3 regions of the Kitasatospora sp. NPDC023118 genome follow, and region 1 is predicted to be linked to each of the others. Evidence: riboswitches for the same ligand, from Rfam matches in the RefSeq annotation. Region 1 holds a riboswitch; each other region holds the start of a gene.
The links. Region 1 has a riboswitch for cyclic di-AMP ahead of ACZ3UD_RS09375 (transglycosylase family protein). Riboswitches for the same ligand answer to the same signal wherever they lie in the genome.
Positions count from the first base shown of each region.

Region 2: linked by a shared signal. The riboswitch ahead of ACZ3UD_RS04510 (M23 family metallopeptidase) and the one ahead of ACZ3UD_RS09375 (transglycosylase family protein) in region 1 are both predicted to bind cyclic di-AMP.
Region 3: linked by a shared signal. The riboswitch ahead of ACZ3UD_RS00400 (NlpC/P60 family protein) and the one ahead of ACZ3UD_RS09375 (transglycosylase family protein) in region 1 are both predicted to bind cyclic di-AMP.

Region 1 covers NZ_JBVHHW010000005.1:286,117-291,676, reverse strand. The annotation lists gene ACZ3UD_RS09385 (FtsB family cell division protein) at 1-412, opposite strand, end outside; gene eno (phosphopyruvate hydratase) at 602-1,891, opposite strand; gene ACZ3UD_RS09375 (transglycosylase family protein) at 2,188-2,970, opposite strand; cyclic di-AMP (ydaO/yuaA leader) riboswitch at 2,975-3,141, opposite strand; gene ACZ3UD_RS09370 (cytochrome P450 family protein) at 3,352-4,641, opposite strand; gene ACZ3UD_RS09365 (SDR family NAD(P)-dependent oxidoreductase) at 4,909-5,334, shown strand; gene ACZ3UD_RS09360 (nucleoside triphosphate pyrophosphohydrolase) at 5,339-5,560, opposite strand, start outside.
Region 2 covers NZ_JBVHHW010000003.1:23,299-28,858, forward strand. The annotation lists gene ACZ3UD_RS04490 (hypothetical protein) at 1-467, opposite strand, end outside; gene ACZ3UD_RS04495 (sensor domain-containing protein) at 556-1,293, opposite strand; gene ACZ3UD_RS04500 (GNAT family N-acetyltransferase) at 1,417-1,995, opposite strand; gene ACZ3UD_RS04505 (hypothetical protein) at 2,038-2,928, shown strand; gene ACZ3UD_RS04510 (M23 family metallopeptidase) at 3,024-3,872, opposite strand; cyclic di-AMP (ydaO/yuaA leader) riboswitch at 3,885-4,043, opposite strand; gene ACZ3UD_RS04515 (YiaA/YiaB family inner membrane protein) at 4,240-4,530, shown strand; gene ACZ3UD_RS04520 (alpha/beta fold hydrolase) at 4,589-5,449, shown strand; gene ACZ3UD_RS04525 (TetR/AcrR family transcriptional regulator) at 5,496-5,560, shown strand, end outside.
Region 3 covers NZ_JBVHHW010000001.1:92,559-98,118, reverse strand. The annotation lists gene ACZ3UD_RS00415 (glycosyltransferase 87 family protein) at 1-287, shown strand, start outside; gene ACZ3UD_RS00410 (hypothetical protein) at 321-1,484, opposite strand; gene ACZ3UD_RS00405 (C40 family peptidase) at 1,523-2,569, opposite strand; gene ACZ3UD_RS00400 (NlpC/P60 family protein) at 2,796-3,935, opposite strand; cyclic di-AMP (ydaO/yuaA leader) riboswitch at 3,946-4,099, opposite strand; gene ACZ3UD_RS00395 (C40 family peptidase) at 4,438-5,475, opposite strand.

The DNA.
Region 1 (5,560 bases):
GACGGGGGGTCGCGGGGGCCAGTGCGACGGTGTCGGCGGCGTCCACCGAGTCCCAGACGCTGGCGTACCAGGGCTTGGCGGCCTGGGCCGTACCGCCGGAGGAGGCGGGCGCGGAGGGCTGGGCGGCCGGGCCGGCCGGGTCCACCGCGATGTACGGGGTCTCCCCCGGCACCGCGTAGTGCAGCCGGGCGCGGGCCTGCGCCTTGACGTACTCCGGGTCCTGCCAGCGGGCCTTGTCCCGGCGCAGCTGGTCGACCTGCTGGCGCACGTGGTCGGCCTTCGCCCGCTGGGCGGAGATCTCCGCGCGCTGGGAGATGAACTGCCGCGTCGGGTAGGCGAGGATCGCCACCAGGGAGCAGAGCACCAGGACGAGGACGGTCGCCCGGCTCGTGAACCGAGGTCGGGCCGCCAAGCCCGGGATCCTCCAGCCAGCCATCTCCCGTATCCCCTCCTGGTCGCGACGGTGCCCCGCCGTCCACCCTACGGGGTGTGCGGCGGGGCACCGGTCAGGCTTGCGCTAGCTCGGCTGCTCAGCCCTCGTGCTTGCTGTGCTCACCGGTCGCGGAGCGACTGTGCTCACCGGTCCGCGAAGCGACTGTGCTTACTGGTCCGCGAAGCGGAAGCGCGGGAAGGCGCCGCGGCCGGCGTACTCGGCGGCGTCGTCGAGGATCTCCTCGATGCGCAGCAGCTGGTTGTACTTGGCGACGCGCTCGGAGCGGGCCGGGGCACCGGTCTTGATCTGGCCGCAGTTGGTGGCGACGGCCAGGTCGGCGATGGTGACGTCCTCGGTCTCGCCGGAGCGGTGCGACATCATGCAGCGGTAGCCGTTGCGCTGGGCCAGCTCGACGGCGTCCAGGGTCTCGGTCAGCGAGCCGATCTGGTTCACCTTCACCAGCAGCGCGTTGGCGGTGCCGGTCTCGATGCCCTTGGCCAGGCGGGCCGGGTTGGTGACGAACAGGTCGTCACCGACCAGCTGGACCTTGTCGCCCAGCTTGACGGTCATGGCCTTCCAGCCGTCCCAGTCCGACTCGTCCAGCGGGTCCTCGATGGAGACCAGCGGGTAGGCGGCGACCAGCTCGGCGTAGTACTCGATGAGCTCGGCGGCCGAGAGGGCCTTGCCCTCGAACTGGTAGGCGCCGTCCTGGTAGAACTCGGAGGAGGCGACGTCCAGGGCCAGCGCGACGTCACGGCCGGGCACGTAGCCGGCCTTCTGGATCGCCTCCATGATGAGGTCCAGGGCCTCGCGGTTGCTGTCCAGGTTCGGCGCGAAGCCGCCCTCGTCGCCGAGGCCGGTGGACAGGCCGCGGTCCTTCAGCACGCCCTTGAGGGTGTGGTAGACCTCGACGCCCCAGCGGACGGCCTCGGAGAAGGACTCCGCGCCGATCGGGGCGATCATGAACTCCTGGATGTCGACGTTGGAGTCCGCGTGCGAGCCGCCGTTGAGGATGTTCATCATCGGGACCGGCAGGACGTGCGCGTTCGGGCCGCCCAGGTAGCGGAACAGCGGCAGGTCGCTGGCCTCGGACGCGGCGTGCGCGACGGCCAGCGAGACGCCCAGGATGGCGTTGGCGCCGAGCGAGGACTTGTCGGGGGTGGCGTCCAGGTCGAGCATGGCCTGGTCGATCAGGCGCTGCTCGGTGGCGTCGTAGCCGACGAGCTCCGGGCCGATCTGCTCGATGACGGCCAGAACGGCCTTCTCGACGCCCTTGCCGAAGTAGCGGTTCTTGTCACCGTCGCGCAGCTCCAGCGCCTCGAAGGCGCCGGTCGAGGCACCCGACGGGACAGCGGCACGACCGGTGCTTCCGTCGTCGAGGCCGACCTCGACCTCGACCGTGGGGTTGCCGCGCGAGTCGAGGATCTCACGGGCTACGACGACATCGATGGACGGCACGAGGCATCTCCTTGCGGGAGCAGGGTCCGGCTGACGGTGGTGCTGTCGGCGGGACGATTGCGGAGTCGTTACGACCAGAGCCTAACCGCCCGGGCTCCCGGGGCCACGTTGGCCTCGGTCCCGTCTCGGCGTGTGGCCCTGCTACCCACCGGTAGTTCACCTGCTTGTCCCAGCTTGTCCCCCCAGCCCCCGGCGCGGACGAATGCGGACGAAGGGGGCCGGGCGCGGCCCCCTTCGTCCCCGGGGTGCTGTTCGAGGTCCTACGGACCGTCTCGGCCGAGGCCCTACCGACCGGTTCAGCCGAGGTGCAGGACCTGGCCGGGCATGATCAGGTTCGGGTCGCCGCCGACCGTGCCGCGGTTGCCGTCGTACAGCGCCTGCCAGCCGCCGGACACGCCCTGGGCGGCGGCGATGCTCGACAGGGTGTCACCGGAGTGGACGGTGTAGTCGTGGCCGGCCGGGGCGGCCTGGGCCGGCTGGGCGGCGCGCGGGGCGGCGTGCTTCGGAACGTACTGCTGGACCGGCTGCTCGGCGGGCTTCTCGGCCTGCTTCGGGGCGGCGTGCTTCGGAGCGTACGGCTGGGCGGGCTTCGCGTCCGCCTTGGGGGCCTGCTGCTTCGGGGCCTGCTGCTTGGGCGTCTGCTGCTGGGGGGCGGACTGCGGCTTGGCGTCCGAGGAGGTGTCGACCGCGGCCGGGGCACCGCCCTTGCTCAGACCCGCCTTGACGGAGCAGACCGGCCAGGCGCCCGGGCCCTGGGAGGCCAGCACCTTCTCGGCGACCGATATCTGCTGGCCCTTGCTGGCCTGGTTGGCCTGCGGCGCGTAGGCGGTGCCGCCGTACGCCTTCCAGGTGCTGGAGGTGAACTGCAGGCCGCCGTAGAAGCCGTTGCCGGTGTTGATGCTCCAGTCGCCGCCGCTCTCGCACTGGGCGACGGAGTCCCAGGCGGAGGCCGGGGCGGCGGAGGCGCCGGTGGCGGCGAGGAGCGGCATCGCGAGTCCGACGCCGGCCACACCGGCGACGGCGATGGCCTTCTCGGCCTGGGTGCGACGACGGTGACGGCCAGTTCCAACGAACAGCATGAAGGGTCCCTCTCCGCACGCCTGCGAGGTGAGCTGTCGGGTTCGGACCGGGAGGTGGCCCGGCCGCCGTGCGCGGAGACGTTCCGCTCGGGCGGCTTCACCCCAAGCCGTGGGGGACGGCAACAAACCTGGTTCCCCCGCCCCTGCCCAAGGGTCTGGTCGGTTTCCCGTGGCGCGGCGGGCAGGATTCGGCGTTCCGCGCACGAGGTCCGCAGCTGCGAACTCCAGGGAGACTAGACAGATCCTCAGACCAATCACAAGCTCATATCACCGACATCACACAGAAATTACGGCATGTGATCAATCGCCTACCAACTGCGCCTGTTTGTCCGGATTGATGGGTGTTCACACCGCCATCAGGAGCGCGTCAACGACGTCCAGTCAGCGTGTCGGGGCCTCAGGAAGCGCATGCGGAGAGCGGATCTCGGGACTGAATTCGACCGGAAGTTCGCGCAATCCGCGCATGATCAGACCACCCCGCCAGCGGAGATTCTCCGGGCTTTCGGCCAGTCGCAGATCGGGCAGTCGGGAAAGCAGCGTGGCCAGCGCGGCGCGTCCTTCGAGCCGGGCCAGCGGGGCGCCGATGCAGTAGTGGATGCCGTGCCCGAACCCCAGGTGGGGATTGTCGGTTCGGGCCAGGTCGAGGGTGTTCTCCTCCGCGAACCGGGCCGGGTCGCGGTCCGCCGCCGCCAGCACCACCAGCACCGGATCGCCCACCGGGATGTCCACCCCGCCGATGGCCAGCGGCCTGGTCGCGAACCGCCAGGTCGCCAGTTCCACCGGCCCGTCGTAGCGCAGGAGTTCCTCGATCCCGGTCTCCAGCAGCGCGGTCTCCCCGCGCACTACCGACTCCTGCAGCAGCGCCCGCTGCCCCGGGTTGCGCAGCAGCGCGTACGTCCCGTTGCCGATCAGGTTGACGGTCGTCTCGAAACCGGCGAACAGCAGGATGAAGGCCATCGCGGCCGCCTCGTTCTCGGTCAGGTGCTCGCCGTGGTCACTGGCTCTGATCAGACCGGAGATCAGGTCGTCACCGAGGTCCGCCCGCTTGCGGTGGATCAGCTCCAGCAGGTACGCCCGCATCCGCTTCACCGCCCGTCCCACGCCGCCGCGCTGGCCCCCGCCATGTCGGATCATCATCCCGGCCCAGTCGCGGAAGTCGTCCTGGTCCTCGGCCGGCACGCCCAGCATGTCGCAGATGGCGTAGATGGGGAGCGGGAAGGCGAACTCGTGGATCAGGTCCGCCGAGCCGCGCTGCGCGAAGCCGTCGATCAGCCGGTCGGTGAGCTGCTGCACCCGCGGCTCGAACTCGGCCACCCGGCGCGGCGTGAACGCCTTGGACACCAGCCGGCGCAGCCGGGTGTGGTCCGGCGGGTCGATGTTCAGCAGGTGGGTCATCAGGTCCGCCTGCCGCTCCCCCGGGATGCCCACCCGGCCGGTGCGATGCGCCTGCTCGCTGTGGTGCGCCGGGTTCTTCGACAACCGGCTGTCCGCCAGCGCCTGCCGGGCGTCCGCGTACCGCGTCACCAGCCAGGCCTCGACGCCGCTCGGCAGCCTGGTGCGGTGCACCGGGGCGTGCTCGCGCAGCCAGGCGTAGGCCGGGTACGGGTCGGCGGCGAACTCCCAGGTGAAGAGCTGCGGGGCGGGCTGGGCGGCGTCGGGCTGAGCAGGCATGGGTCGACCGTAACCGCTGGGTCGGGCGCGTCCTGACCGTTCCCGACCGTCAACACCTCGCGAACGGCGCGCGAGCGGGTCGCCAACGCTCCGTGGACGGCCAGTGGACGGTCCGTGGACAGCTCTTGGACAGCTCTTGGCCGGGTGCCGGGCGTGAGTCTGGTCACCTGCGGGGTAATCCCTGTTGCGGAGGGTCAGGTCGTGCCTACGATCCTCCGCAGTATGCGTGGGCGCCGGTGCGGTGTCGCCCACAGGGAGGAGCAGGCCATGCGGGTCAGCGGGGCAGTCGTCGTCATCGCGGTCCTCGACGGCGGTTCGGGAGCCGGCCTCGCCCGCCGGTTCACCGCGGCCGGCGCCGCCGGGATGCTGATCGCCGACACCCATGTCGGTGTCGCCGAGGACCTCGCCGCCGAACTCGACCGGCCGGGCTGCCCCGTCGTCGGCGTCGCCGCTGACATCCGCCGCCCCAGCGACGTCGCCGCCCTGGTCGACACCGCCGAGAAGCACCTCGGGCCGATCGACCTCTTCTGCGTCGCCGGCCCGAACGGCGAGCGAATCGTCTCCCTCGCCGACCTGCCCGACCACCTCGACCTGGAGCGCCTCGCCGAACTCCTCGCCCTGATCGGCGAGGCCATCGGCGAGCTCGTCCCGCCGCAGCGGCGCCCGACCGGGCACACCGCCACGGCGGCCTGAGTCGCTACTCCGGCTTGAGCCCCTCGGCCGCGCGCACCGCGTCCCGGTAGCCCCGCGCGGCCGAGCGCAGCGCCGCGTCCACGTCCACCCCGGCGTCGTGCGCCCGCTGCGCCACCGCCAGCAGCAGCCGGCCCGCCGACTCCGCGGTCAGCTCCGCCGGCAGCTCGTACGGCTCGTCCGGCACGCCCTCGAACCCCGCCCGGCGCACCCGGGACACCAGCTTCGC
Region 2 (5,560 bases), on a different contig from region 1:
AAGAGCAGGTAGCCGCTCAGGGTGAGGGCGAAGGCGCCGTCCGCGAAGGGCAGTCGGGGCAACGCGGCGGCCACGTACCGCTGCGGGTGGGCGGCCGAGTCGGCGGTGAACAGTCGGCGGGCGCGGTCCCAGCTGCGCAGGTAGCGCTCCGACCGGCAGCGGCCGGTCGCCGGGTACAGGTGCGGGCGGGCCGCCATCGCGGCGGCCATCGAGTCCCGGGCCGCCAGGGCGCGGTCCGCCACCTCGGGCAGCGGCAGGGCGTACGCCGGGTCGGCGGCGATCACCCGGCAGCCCAGCTCACGCGCCTCGGCGGCCAGGCCCGCCGCGCCGCCGGGGCAGTCCAGCAGCGGCCCGGGCAGGGCGGCGAGCAGGGCGCGGGTGAGGCCGAACATGGCGCAGTACTCGTCCAGCGGACGGGAGGTGATCAGGATGTCGGGGTTCGGCGCGGAGGTGCGTGCGGCGGCCACCCGGCCATCCGAACACGGGCCGGCCCCGACCGCATCCGGAGCGCGGGCGGGGCCTGGACGGTGGGCGGGGCCTGGACGGTGGGCGGGTTCAGCGCCCGAGCAGGCCCAGGGCGGCGGCCCGGTTGACGTTGGTCAGGCCGCGGACCAGCTGCGCGGTCAGGAAGACCAGCAGCAGCCCGGCCACCGAGAACGCGGCGATCTGCCAGGTGCCCTCGATGTAGTGGACGTGCCGGACGTGGTCGCTGTCGGTGAAGTCGTACAGCCGGTAGCCACGCCAGTCGGTGTAGGTCGGAAAGACCCAGTGGTAGGCGGGGTAGAGCGCCATCGTCCAGCCGAGCAGCAGGAACACCAGCGTCATGGAGAAGCTGAACACCGCCCACGGGAACATCACCACCTGGTACAGCACGGCCTTCCAGCCCGCCACGTCCGCCAGCCGAGCGGTGATCGCGCCCCAGCCACCCGGACGGACCTGGCGCACCGGCGCCGAACCGGGCACGTCCAGGCCGAGCATGCCGCGCACCCGGGCCCGCTCCAGCCGGCCGAAGCCGCGGGCGACGGTGGTCAGGCTCGCCAGCACGGGCAGGCCGAGGACGGTGACGAAGGTGCCGGCTCCGAAGCAGAACATGGTGATCGCGACGGTGAAGCCGGCGATCGCCACCGGCAGGCCGGTGAGCGCGTAGCCGATCTCGCGGTAGTAGGACGCGGAGAACGGCGCCCGCCAGAACGGCGGCGGCTGCTCGGTCCGGCGGGCCCGCGCGGGGCGCGGGTCGTCGTGACCGCCCAGGACGTCCCACCCATGGTCCAGCGTGCTTCGGCTGCTGCTCATGTCCCGGCCCCCGGCCCCTCGTTCTCGCGGTCGTTCGTACTCGCTGACGTCGTACAGTCTGGCGGAACCGCAGGTCGGGGGGCATCCGGGGGACCGGCGCATCGGGGGTGGGGTTAACCCCACCTATCCTGAGGCGAGGGGGCCGGTCCACTCGTCGACGAGCAGCGAGTACAGGTACGAGTCCGACCAGACGCCGCCCTTGTGCAGGTCGTGCCGCACCCGCCCCTCCAGCTGGAAGCCGAGCCTGGTGAGCACCCTGGCGGAGGCCGTGTTGTCGACGTCGACCCGGGCGGCCAGCCGGTGCAGCCCGAGCGGGCCGAAGGCGAGCTCGCAGAGCAGCCCGGCGATCTCGCCCGCGTAGCCGCGGCCCCACACCCTGCGGCTCAGCACGTAACCGAGGTGAGCGGAGCTGTACTTGCCGAGGGTGAGGCTGGCGTGCGCGATCGGCAGCGCGTCCGCCGGGTCCTCGGCGTCCTCGCGCCGGACGACGGCGAGGCGGTAGGTGTCCCGCTCCTCGGCCATCGCCTCCTCCAGGTACAGCTCGATCTGGTCGGCGCAGGTCTCCCGGTCACGCGGCTCGAAGGGGAGGTAGCGGGTCACCTCCGGGTCGCTGTACAGCGCGTACAGCGCGTCCAGTTCCTCCGGGGTGTGGTGGTACTCGCGGATGGCGAGCCTGGGGCCGGTGAGGCGTACGGGGACCATGGCTGCCGACCCTACCCCCGTCCGACGGCTACCGTTCGGAACATGAACGACGAAGACCTGCGGCTCGCCCCGCGCACCAGGGCCGCCGACCTGCTCGACTGGGCGGCCGAGCAGGACCGCGCGCCGGTGGCCGAGGAGCCGCTGCGCACGGTGCTGGCGCTGCTGGAACTGGGCGAGGGCAGGATGCACGACGGCTGGCCCGAACTGACCTCCAACGCGGTGGAGCACCTGCTGTACGAGCGGCTCCACCTCTACGTCCAACCCGCCCCGGATGCGGACCCGCTCGCGTACGGCGACGCCGTGCGGCTGCTGATCGACCACCAGCGGGCGGCGAAGCGGCTCAACGCCAAGCGCCAGGAGCGGCTGCACGCCGAGGCCGAGTGGCAGGGCGAGGTCGCAGCCGGGCTGCTGCGCCGCGCCGACCTGGTCACCTGGCCGCGGCTGTACGCGGTGCTGCTGCACGCCCACGGCGTGGACACCGCGGACGAGGCGGCGGTGCGGAACTGGCTGGCCGGCTTCGCCGGGCTCGGCGAGGAGGAGCGGCTGGCCGGGTTCGAGGCGCTGGTGCCGACCGGCTGGCTGGACGAACCGGACGAGCAGGGCTGGGGGCCGGGCCGGGTGCTGTCGGTCGGCATGGCCACCGACGGCGCGCGGCGACTGCTGGAACAGGGCCTGATGCGGCGCAGCTACCGCAACCTGGCCGAGCTGAACGCGCTGGGGCGGCCCATGCCGGACGAACTGGCCGGGGGCTTCGGGGAGTTCGAGACGGCGGCGGCCGAGGTGGCGCTCGACCTGATCGGCGAGTGGACGGTGCCGGGGCTGCCGCGGCTGCTGGTGGAGGAGTTCCCGGAGCTCGCGCCGGAGCCGGGGGCGGAGGAGATCGACGCCTACCTGGCGCAACTGCCGGCGGAGTCGGCGGAGTCGGCGGAGTGAACGGCCGAGGGCCCCGGGTGTCCGGGGCCCTCGGCCGTCGCGTCAGGGGCTCCCGCTTCTCGTCGGGGCTCCCACCAGGAGTTCAGGGGGTTCCGTCAGGGGTTGAGGCCGCGCTGCTGGAGCCAGGTCTCCGGGTCGACCGGGGCACCGCCGCCCGGACGGACCTCCAGGTGCAGGTGCGGGCCGGTGACGTTGCCGGTCGCGCCGACCTTGCCGATCTGCTGGCCGGCACCGACCGCGCCGGAGCCCTTGATGATCGAGGAGAGGTGGCAGTACCAGATCTCGGTGCCGTCGGGCAGGGTCTCGACGATCCGGTAGCCGTACGCGCCCGACCAGCCGGCCGAGGTGATGGTGCCCTGGCCCACCGCGTGGACCGGGGTGCCGGTGTCGGCGGCGAAGTCCAGGCCGGTGTGCAGGTGGGCCCAGTAGCGGGCGCTCTGGCCGTAGTGGGCGGAGAGGTTGTAGTCCTTCACCGGCAGGGTGAGGGCGGCGGTCTTGGCGCGCTCGGTCTCGTCGGCGGCGCGCTTGGCGTCGGCCTCCTTGGCGGCGGCCTTCGCCTCGGCCTCCTTCGCGGCCTGCAGGCGGGCGCCCTCCTCGGCGGCGGTGCGCTGGCTGTCGGCCTGCTGCTGGATGCGGGCGGCGAGCGCGAGGCCGGGGTCGGCGGCGAGGGTGACCGGGGCCTCGTCCGCGGCCTCGACGGCGGGCGCGGCGGCCGGGGTGGCGGAGGCGAAGCCGGTGGCGCCCAGGGTGGCGGCGACGGCGGTGACGCCGAGCAGCGGGGAGGCCCCGCGGGTCTGACGCGGCATCCGGTGGCGGTTGGCCTCGGCCTCCGGGGCGAAGTCGTCGGTGCCGAGGGACTCGGTGCCGTCCGGGCCGGGGTGGTCGAGGAGCTGGGTACCGGCCGCGGGGCCGGCCGGGTGTGCCGGGGTGTGCGTCGACGCCACGGAGGCGCGCTCCTTTCCTTCCTTCGCGCCTACCGGGTTAGCTGACGGGTTCGGAGCAGGAAGGTCTCCTACGGCCGGGCCGGGGCCCCGCCGATTCACCCCAAGGAACGTGGTTCCCCGGCTCCCTGACCTGCCCGGAGGCCGGTCGGCGGGATTAGGCGACGGCGCACGGTGCCGTCTGGGTACGGCGTTGACGACCGCGCTGCGTTATCAAACGTTAATCCTAGGAGGCCCTGATTCCAAGCCATCCGTCCGGGACGGCTGGGGGGCAGGTGGTCGGACGTCAACGAACGACCCGTCATCCACCCAGTCTATCTGAGTACTCCTACTCATGTGCGGCCCGGCCGCGCCGCCGCATCCTGACGCCATGAGCGCACCGATGCAGTCACGCACCACGGCCGCGTACTACGTCCAGGCCGTCCTCTCGTTCGCGATCTCCGGCGGGGCCCTCGCCGCCGGGATCGCCTACCTGCCCGTCGGCGGGTGGACCAGGGCCTTCCTCGGGATCGGCCTCCTCTACACCGTCACCTCCGCCTTAACGCTGGCCAAGGTGATCCGGGACCGGCAGGAGTCCTCGGACACCGTCGCCCGGGTCGACCAGGCCCGACTGGAGAAGCTGCTCAGCGAGCACGATCCGTTCCGGGTCGAGGGGGCCTGAGCCGCCCCCGGGACACCGGGGGAAGGGGTTGACGGCTAAGGCTATTAGCCATAGCTTTATGGCTATCGGCAGCACCGACCCCGTGGAGACCACCGTGAACGGCACCATCACCCCGAGCACCCAGTACCTCGACGTCCCCGGCGGCCGGATCGCCTTCGACGACACCCGGCAGGGCGACGGCGCCCCCGTCGTCCTGCTCCCCGGAATGCTCGACAGCCGCCGCGCCTACCGGCACCTGCACCCGCTGCTCACCGCCGCCGGGCGCCGGGTCATCACCGTGGACGTGCGCGGCTTCGGCGAGTCCTCGATCGTCTGGGACGACTACAGCCCGGCCGCCGTCGCCACCGACGTCCTCGCCCTCCTCGACCACCTCGGCATCGAGCGGGCCGTCCTGGTCGGGCAGTCCTACACCGGGGCGACCGTGGTCAAGCTCGCCGGGGACGCGCCCCAGCGGGTCGCCGGAATCGCGCTGATCGACGCCTTCGTCGAGCACCGGGCCAACGCCCTGATGCGCGGCGTGATGGCCGTCATGGGCACCGCGATGGTCCACTGGCCGGCCGTCTGGGGCTTCTACCTGCGCAAGATGGCCTTCCCCGGCCCCCGGCCCGCCGACCTCGACGCGTACGTGGCCGGGCTGGTCGCCGACCTGCACACCCCCGGGCGCAAGACCGCCACCCGCGGACACGTCACCGGGGACTCCGCGCCGATCGGCTGGTGCGCGGCCGTCCGCTGCCCCTCGCTCGTCCTGATGGGCGGCAAGGACCCCGACTTCCCGGACCCGGCGGCCGTCGCCGAGCGCCAGGCCGCGGCGCTCGGCACCCGGCAGGTGATGATCGAGGGGTCCGGCCACTACCCGATGGCCGACAACCCGCAGGCCGTCGCGGACGCCCTGCTGCCCTTCCTCGCCGAGCTCGTCTGAGCCCGCCGAACCCGCCGAACCGCAGCCGTACGGAGAAACCGAACCCATGCCCCGAGTAGGACTGACCCCGGACCAGGTCGTCGACCACGCCCTCGCCCTCATCGACGAGCA
Region 3 (5,560 bases), on a different contig from region 1:
CCTGCCCGCTGACGCTGGTCGAGTTCCCGACCATGTTCACCCAGATCCTCGCCAGCGATCCCTGGGCCATCACCGTACTGACCCTGCGCAACCTGCTGCTGCTGACCGCCGCCGTGCTCTCCGGCATCCGGCTCTGGCGCTCCACCCGCGCCGCGGCGGCCCTGCCGCCCACCGTGGTGCTGGACAAGACCCCGGCGCTGCCGCCCGCCTCCTCCTACCCGGTCCGCCCGGGCATCGCGTACGAGCAGGACCTGCTGGACGGCATCGACCACCCCGCCGGCCGTTGACCCTCGGGCCCGGCCGGGCGCCGGCCGCCCTGGCTAGCCCTTCAGGGACGAGACCTCGGCCAGCCAGAGCGCGGTGAACTCGGCCAGCCCGACGCCCAGCTCACCGCGCGACAGCCGGTCGATCCGGTGCTCCCGGTCCTCGCCCTGCCCGTCGCCCGCGCCGACCGCCCGGTAGAAGGCGACCAGCCGGTCGGTCCCCCAGCGACGGGCGATCAGGTCGCAGGCGAGCCAGGACTGCTCGTAGGCCTGGGCGATGCCGGTGGAACCGGCGGTGAAGTCCGCGTCGGCGGGCAGCGCGGTGGGCAGCTTCCCGGCCGCGACGTCCCGGGCCAGCTCGGGGGCGATCTGCTGGGGGCGGCGGCCGGAGTCCCGGTAGGCGGTCCAGTCGGCGACGCCCTCGGAGAGCCACAGCGGGGTCCAGCCCCGGGTGTCGGCCCTGGTCGCGACGTGGGTGGCCTCGTGGGTGACGACCACCTGCCGGCCGAAGTCGCTGAGCCGCCCGAACGCCTCGGGGTTGACCACCACCCGGTCCACCGGGGTGTGCCAGGGCGCGCCGGGGGCGGCCACGGTGACCGCCGCCATGCCCGTCCAGCCCGCCGGGTCGGCTTCCAGCAGCCGGGCGAACTGGGTCTCGGTGGCGGGCAGTTCGAGCAGCAGCCGGCCCGGCCAGGCGCCGCCCCACACCGCGCTGACGGCCGGCACCGCCTTGTCCCCGACCGCGACCAGCCCGGCCGGGTCCGGCCCGTCGGCCAGGCCGAGCACCAGGCAGTGCGCGCCGGGGGCGGTACGGGCCGGGCCGAGGTCCCACAGCGCCGGGGGCCCGCTCACGGCCTCCTCCCGCTCGACCCGCCAGCCTCCCGCCTCCCGGACCAGCGCGATCCGGCGCGGGTACACCACCGGGTACTCGTCGTAGCCGGCGATCCGCACCGCCAGTTCGACGGCGGCGGTCAGCCGGTCCGGCCCGTCGGCCGCCGAAGACCCCTGACCGGGCGACAGCACCAGGTTGCGGTAGACCGCCTCGGCCCCCGTGAGCCCGGACCAGGCGGGCAGTGAGCGCGCCCGCGCCGCCAGCAGATCGGCCACCTCGGCCCGCTGGTCGGCCGGCCGCCCGGCCGGTGCCGGCGGCGCGGCCGGGGGCAGCGACAGCTGGGCCAGCCCGCCGGCCGCCAGCAGCAGCGCAGCGCGCCGGGACAGCACGCGACCGGGTATGTCGGCCGGGTCGGAGGGCGTCGCGCTCAGAGCCTGACCACCCCGGTGACCGGCATCGCGTTGACGCTCTCGTACCGCACCTTGGCGCCCGGGTAGGGGGCGTGCACCATCACCCCGCCGCCGGCGTACATCCCGACGTGGTGCATGTCCCGGTAGAAGATCACCAGGTCTCCCGGCCGCGCTTCGGAGAGGCTGATCCGCTGCCCGGCGTACGCCTGGGCCTGCGAGGTGCGCGGCAGGGTCACTCCGGCCTGCCGCCAGCTGTAGTACATCAGACCGGAACAGTCGAAGGCGCGGGGCCCGGCGGATCCGTAGACGTACGGCGAGCCGATCATCCGCACCGCGGCGGCCAGCGCGGCCGCCCCGCGCTCGGAGGCGGCCGGGGTGGTGCCGAGGTCCAGCCGGTCGGTGCCGCGGGTGGCGCGCCGCTCGGCGTCGTTGGCGTCCTGGACGACCATCCGGGCCCGCTCGGCCGCGCCCAGGCTGTTGAGCAGCTTCTGCGCCTTGACCAGCCGCTGCTGGATCTGCTGCTTGTTCTCGACCAGCGAGCGCCGGGCCTGGTCCAGTTCGGCGAGCTTGCCCGCGGTCTCGGTGCGGCGCTGGTCGAGCCTGCGCTGACGGCTGACCAGCTCGTGCAGCGTCTCCCGCTGCCGCTCGGCGGCCTGCCCGAAGGTGCGGGCACGGGCGAGGTAGGACTCGGGGTCGCTGGAGAGCATCAGCTGGGCGGTCTGGGTCATCCCGCCGCCGCGGTACTCGGCCCCGGCCACGGTCGCGAGGTCCCCGCGCAGCTGGTTGAGCTGGTCCTGGCCGGCGGCGACCTCGCCCTGCAGGAGCGTGGTCTCGGCCTGGAGCCGCTTCTGCGCTTCCTGCGCGGCGTTGCACTTCTCGGACGCCTGCTCGGCCTCGTCGTACAGCTGCTCGACCTGCGCCTTGACGTCTCTGCGGTCGGGTGTGCCCGGTGCGCCGGGAGCGGCCTGGGCGCTGCCGCCGGCCGTCACACCCAGGGCCGTGGTGGCGGCCGCGGTCAGCACCAGCGCACGGACGAGCAGTTGGGAACGACGGTGCACGGACATGGCGGCAACGGCTCCAATCCTGCGGCGCGGCCCCGCGGCCGCGCCCCAGCGGGCGGCCGTCGAGCGGGAGTCCGGTGGCAGACGTTAGCGAGTCAGGGCAAGCGAGTCCAAACCCCTCCAGACCCGAATATTTGATTCCTAATCGGACATCCGCTCGATCCGTCGGAAAAGCCGCAGGCCCGGCCCTCCGTGATGGTGGGCCGGGCCCGAACGGCCTGGGCGGGGATCAGACCCGCACGATGGAGGCCAGCGGCATGTTGGAGACCGCCTCGTAGCGGACCGAGGCACCCGGCTTGGGCGCGTGCAGCACCTGGCCGTTGCCCGCGTAGATGCCGACGTGGTGGGCGTCGCTGTAGAAGATCAGCAGGTCGCCGGGCTGGGCCTGGGAGATGTCCGAGCCGATCCGGGTGCCGGCGCCGGCCTGCTCCTGCGAGGTGCGCGGCAGCGACACGCCGACCTGGTTGAATGCCCAGACCATCAGGCCGGAGCAGTCGAAGGAGCCCGGGCCGGTGGCGCCCCACACGTAGGGGCTGCCGACCTTGCCCGCGGCGGCGGCCAGCGCGGCGGCACCGTGCGAGCTGCCGGGGGCGGCCGGCTTGGCGACCGGCGAGGCCGAGGAGCCCGAACCCGAGCTGATGTCGGTGCGGCCGCTGTCGCGCGAGGCGCGGTCGGCGGCGGCCTGCTGCTGGGCGGCCTTGGCGGCGGCGTCGGCCTGGGCCTTGGCGTCGGCCGCGGCCTTCTCCTCGGCCTGACGGATCGCCTGGCGCTCCTGCTCGGTCAGGGTGTTGAGCAGGTCCTGCGCGGCCTTCAGCTTGTTCTGGACCTCCTCCTTGGAGGTCTTCAGCTGCTGGGTGGTGGACTCCAGCTCGGCGAGCTTGCCCTGGGCCTCGGTGCGGTCCTGGTCGAGCTTGCGCTGCTCCTCCTGGAGCTGCTTCAGCTGGTTCTTCTGGGTGTCACCGGCCTGGTTGAGCGCACCGGCCTGGTTGAGGAAGTTGTCCGGACTGGAGGAGAGCATCAGCTGGACGGTCGGGGATATGCCGCCGTTGCGGTACTGCTCACCGGCGATCTCGGCGAGCCCGCCCTGCATGTCGGTCACCTGGGCCTGCTGCCGGGCCACCTGGTCCTGCAGGCCGGAGACCTGCTTCTCCAGGGCCTGCTGCTTCTCCTGGGCGGCGTTGTACTTCTCGGTCGCCTGCTCGGCCTGCTCGTTGAGCTGGTCGACCTGCTCCTTGACCTGGTCCTTGGTCGGCTGCGGGTCGGCGTGCGCGCCGGACTGCGCGGAGAGGGCGACGGCTGCCGCGGCAACACCGGTCAGGATCGAGACACGGGCGCGACTGGCGGGCTTGGGACGACGATGGGACGCCACGAAGGCGGACTCCTTCTTCCTACGTCCGCCTACCGGGTGAGCTGACGGGTTCGGGCCGGAAGCATGCCCTACGACGCCTCACGGCCGTTCCATCGGCCGACCTGGCGCCGATTCACCCCGGAGGAACGTGGTTCCCCGGCTCCGCTCCGCAGCGCCCCCGACCACTGGGCTCCCCTGTCGGACAGTCGTTTCGACCTGCCCCGCTGTTTCGCGAACTCGACGGTAACCACCGCCGCCACCCCGGCTGGGTGATCGACAGTGCGGTGGTTCGAGGCACGACCCTAGTAACTGAACCGTGATCCGTTCAAATCCTTGTCAGAAAAAAGACGGAAGATTTCCCGTGTTCTTTTGTGAAAATGACCGATGGTGATCGCCGCCGCACGCAAAGCTGATCAGGCCTCATCAGCCGACCACGGAACGGGCAAACCCGAAGCGCCACGCCCGGCAGGAGGGTGGCGCGGATCACAGGGCCGGAACCCGGACTTTCGGGCGTGTCGGGCCGTCAGACCCGGCGGATCGTGTTGATCGGCATCGCGTCGGCCTTCATCACCTTCACCACGTCACCGGTGTGCGGCGCGTGGACCACCATGCCGTTGCCGATGTACATCCCGACGTGGTGCCGGTCACTGCCGTAGATCACCAGGTCGCCCGGCTGGGCCTGGTCCAGCGAGGGCACCCGGGTGCCGACGTTGCCCTGCTCCTGCGAGGTGCGCGGCAGCGAGACGCCGGCCTGGGCGTACGACCAGACCATCAGACCCGAGCAGTCGAAGGTGCTCGGCCCGGTGGAGCCCCAGACGTACGGCGAGCCCTGCTTGCTCATCGCCTTGGCGACGGCCACGGCCGCGTAGCCGCTGGCCGGCGGCAGGCTGCTGAGGTCGACCCGGGCGCTGCCGCGCGAGGCACGGTCGTCCTGCTGCTGCTGGGCCTTCAGCGCGGCGCGGTCGGCGGCGCTGAGCGAGTTCAGCAGGTCCTGGGCGGCCTTCAGCTTCTGGTTGACGTCCGACTTGGCCTGGTTCAGGTCCTTGGTGGTGGAGTCCAGCGAGGACAGGACGGCGGCGGCCTCCGCCTTCTCCTGGTCCAGCCGGCGCTGCTGGTCGAGCAGGCTCTTGAGCGCCTCGGTCTGGCTGGCGCTGGCCTGCTGGACGCTGGAGGCCTTCTCCAGGTAGCCGGACGGGTCGGAGGAGAGCATCAGCTGGACGGACGGGTCGATGCCGCCGGTGCGGTACTGGTCGCCCGCCACCTCGGCCAGGCCCGTCTGCAGCTGGGTCATCTGGTCCTGGCTGCGGGCCACCTGGTCCTGCAGCTGATCGGCCTGCTTGCGGAGCTGGTCGGCCCGCTCCTTGGCGCCGTTGTACTTCTCCGCCGCCTGCTCCTGCTCCTGCTGGAGCTGGTCGATCTGCGCCTTGACGTCGTCCTTGTTCGGCTGCGGCGCCGCGTGCGCGGCCACCTGGGCGGAGAGGGCGACCGCGGTCGCAGCGGCAGCGGTGAGCACGGAGACCCGCGCGCGGCTCGGCTGCTTGGGACGGCGGTGGGAGGCCAAGGGAGCGGCTCCTTCTTCCATCGGACTCACCTGATCGGATGAGATTCCGGAAAATAGGTTTGACGCCAGACCCTAGTGAAGATCT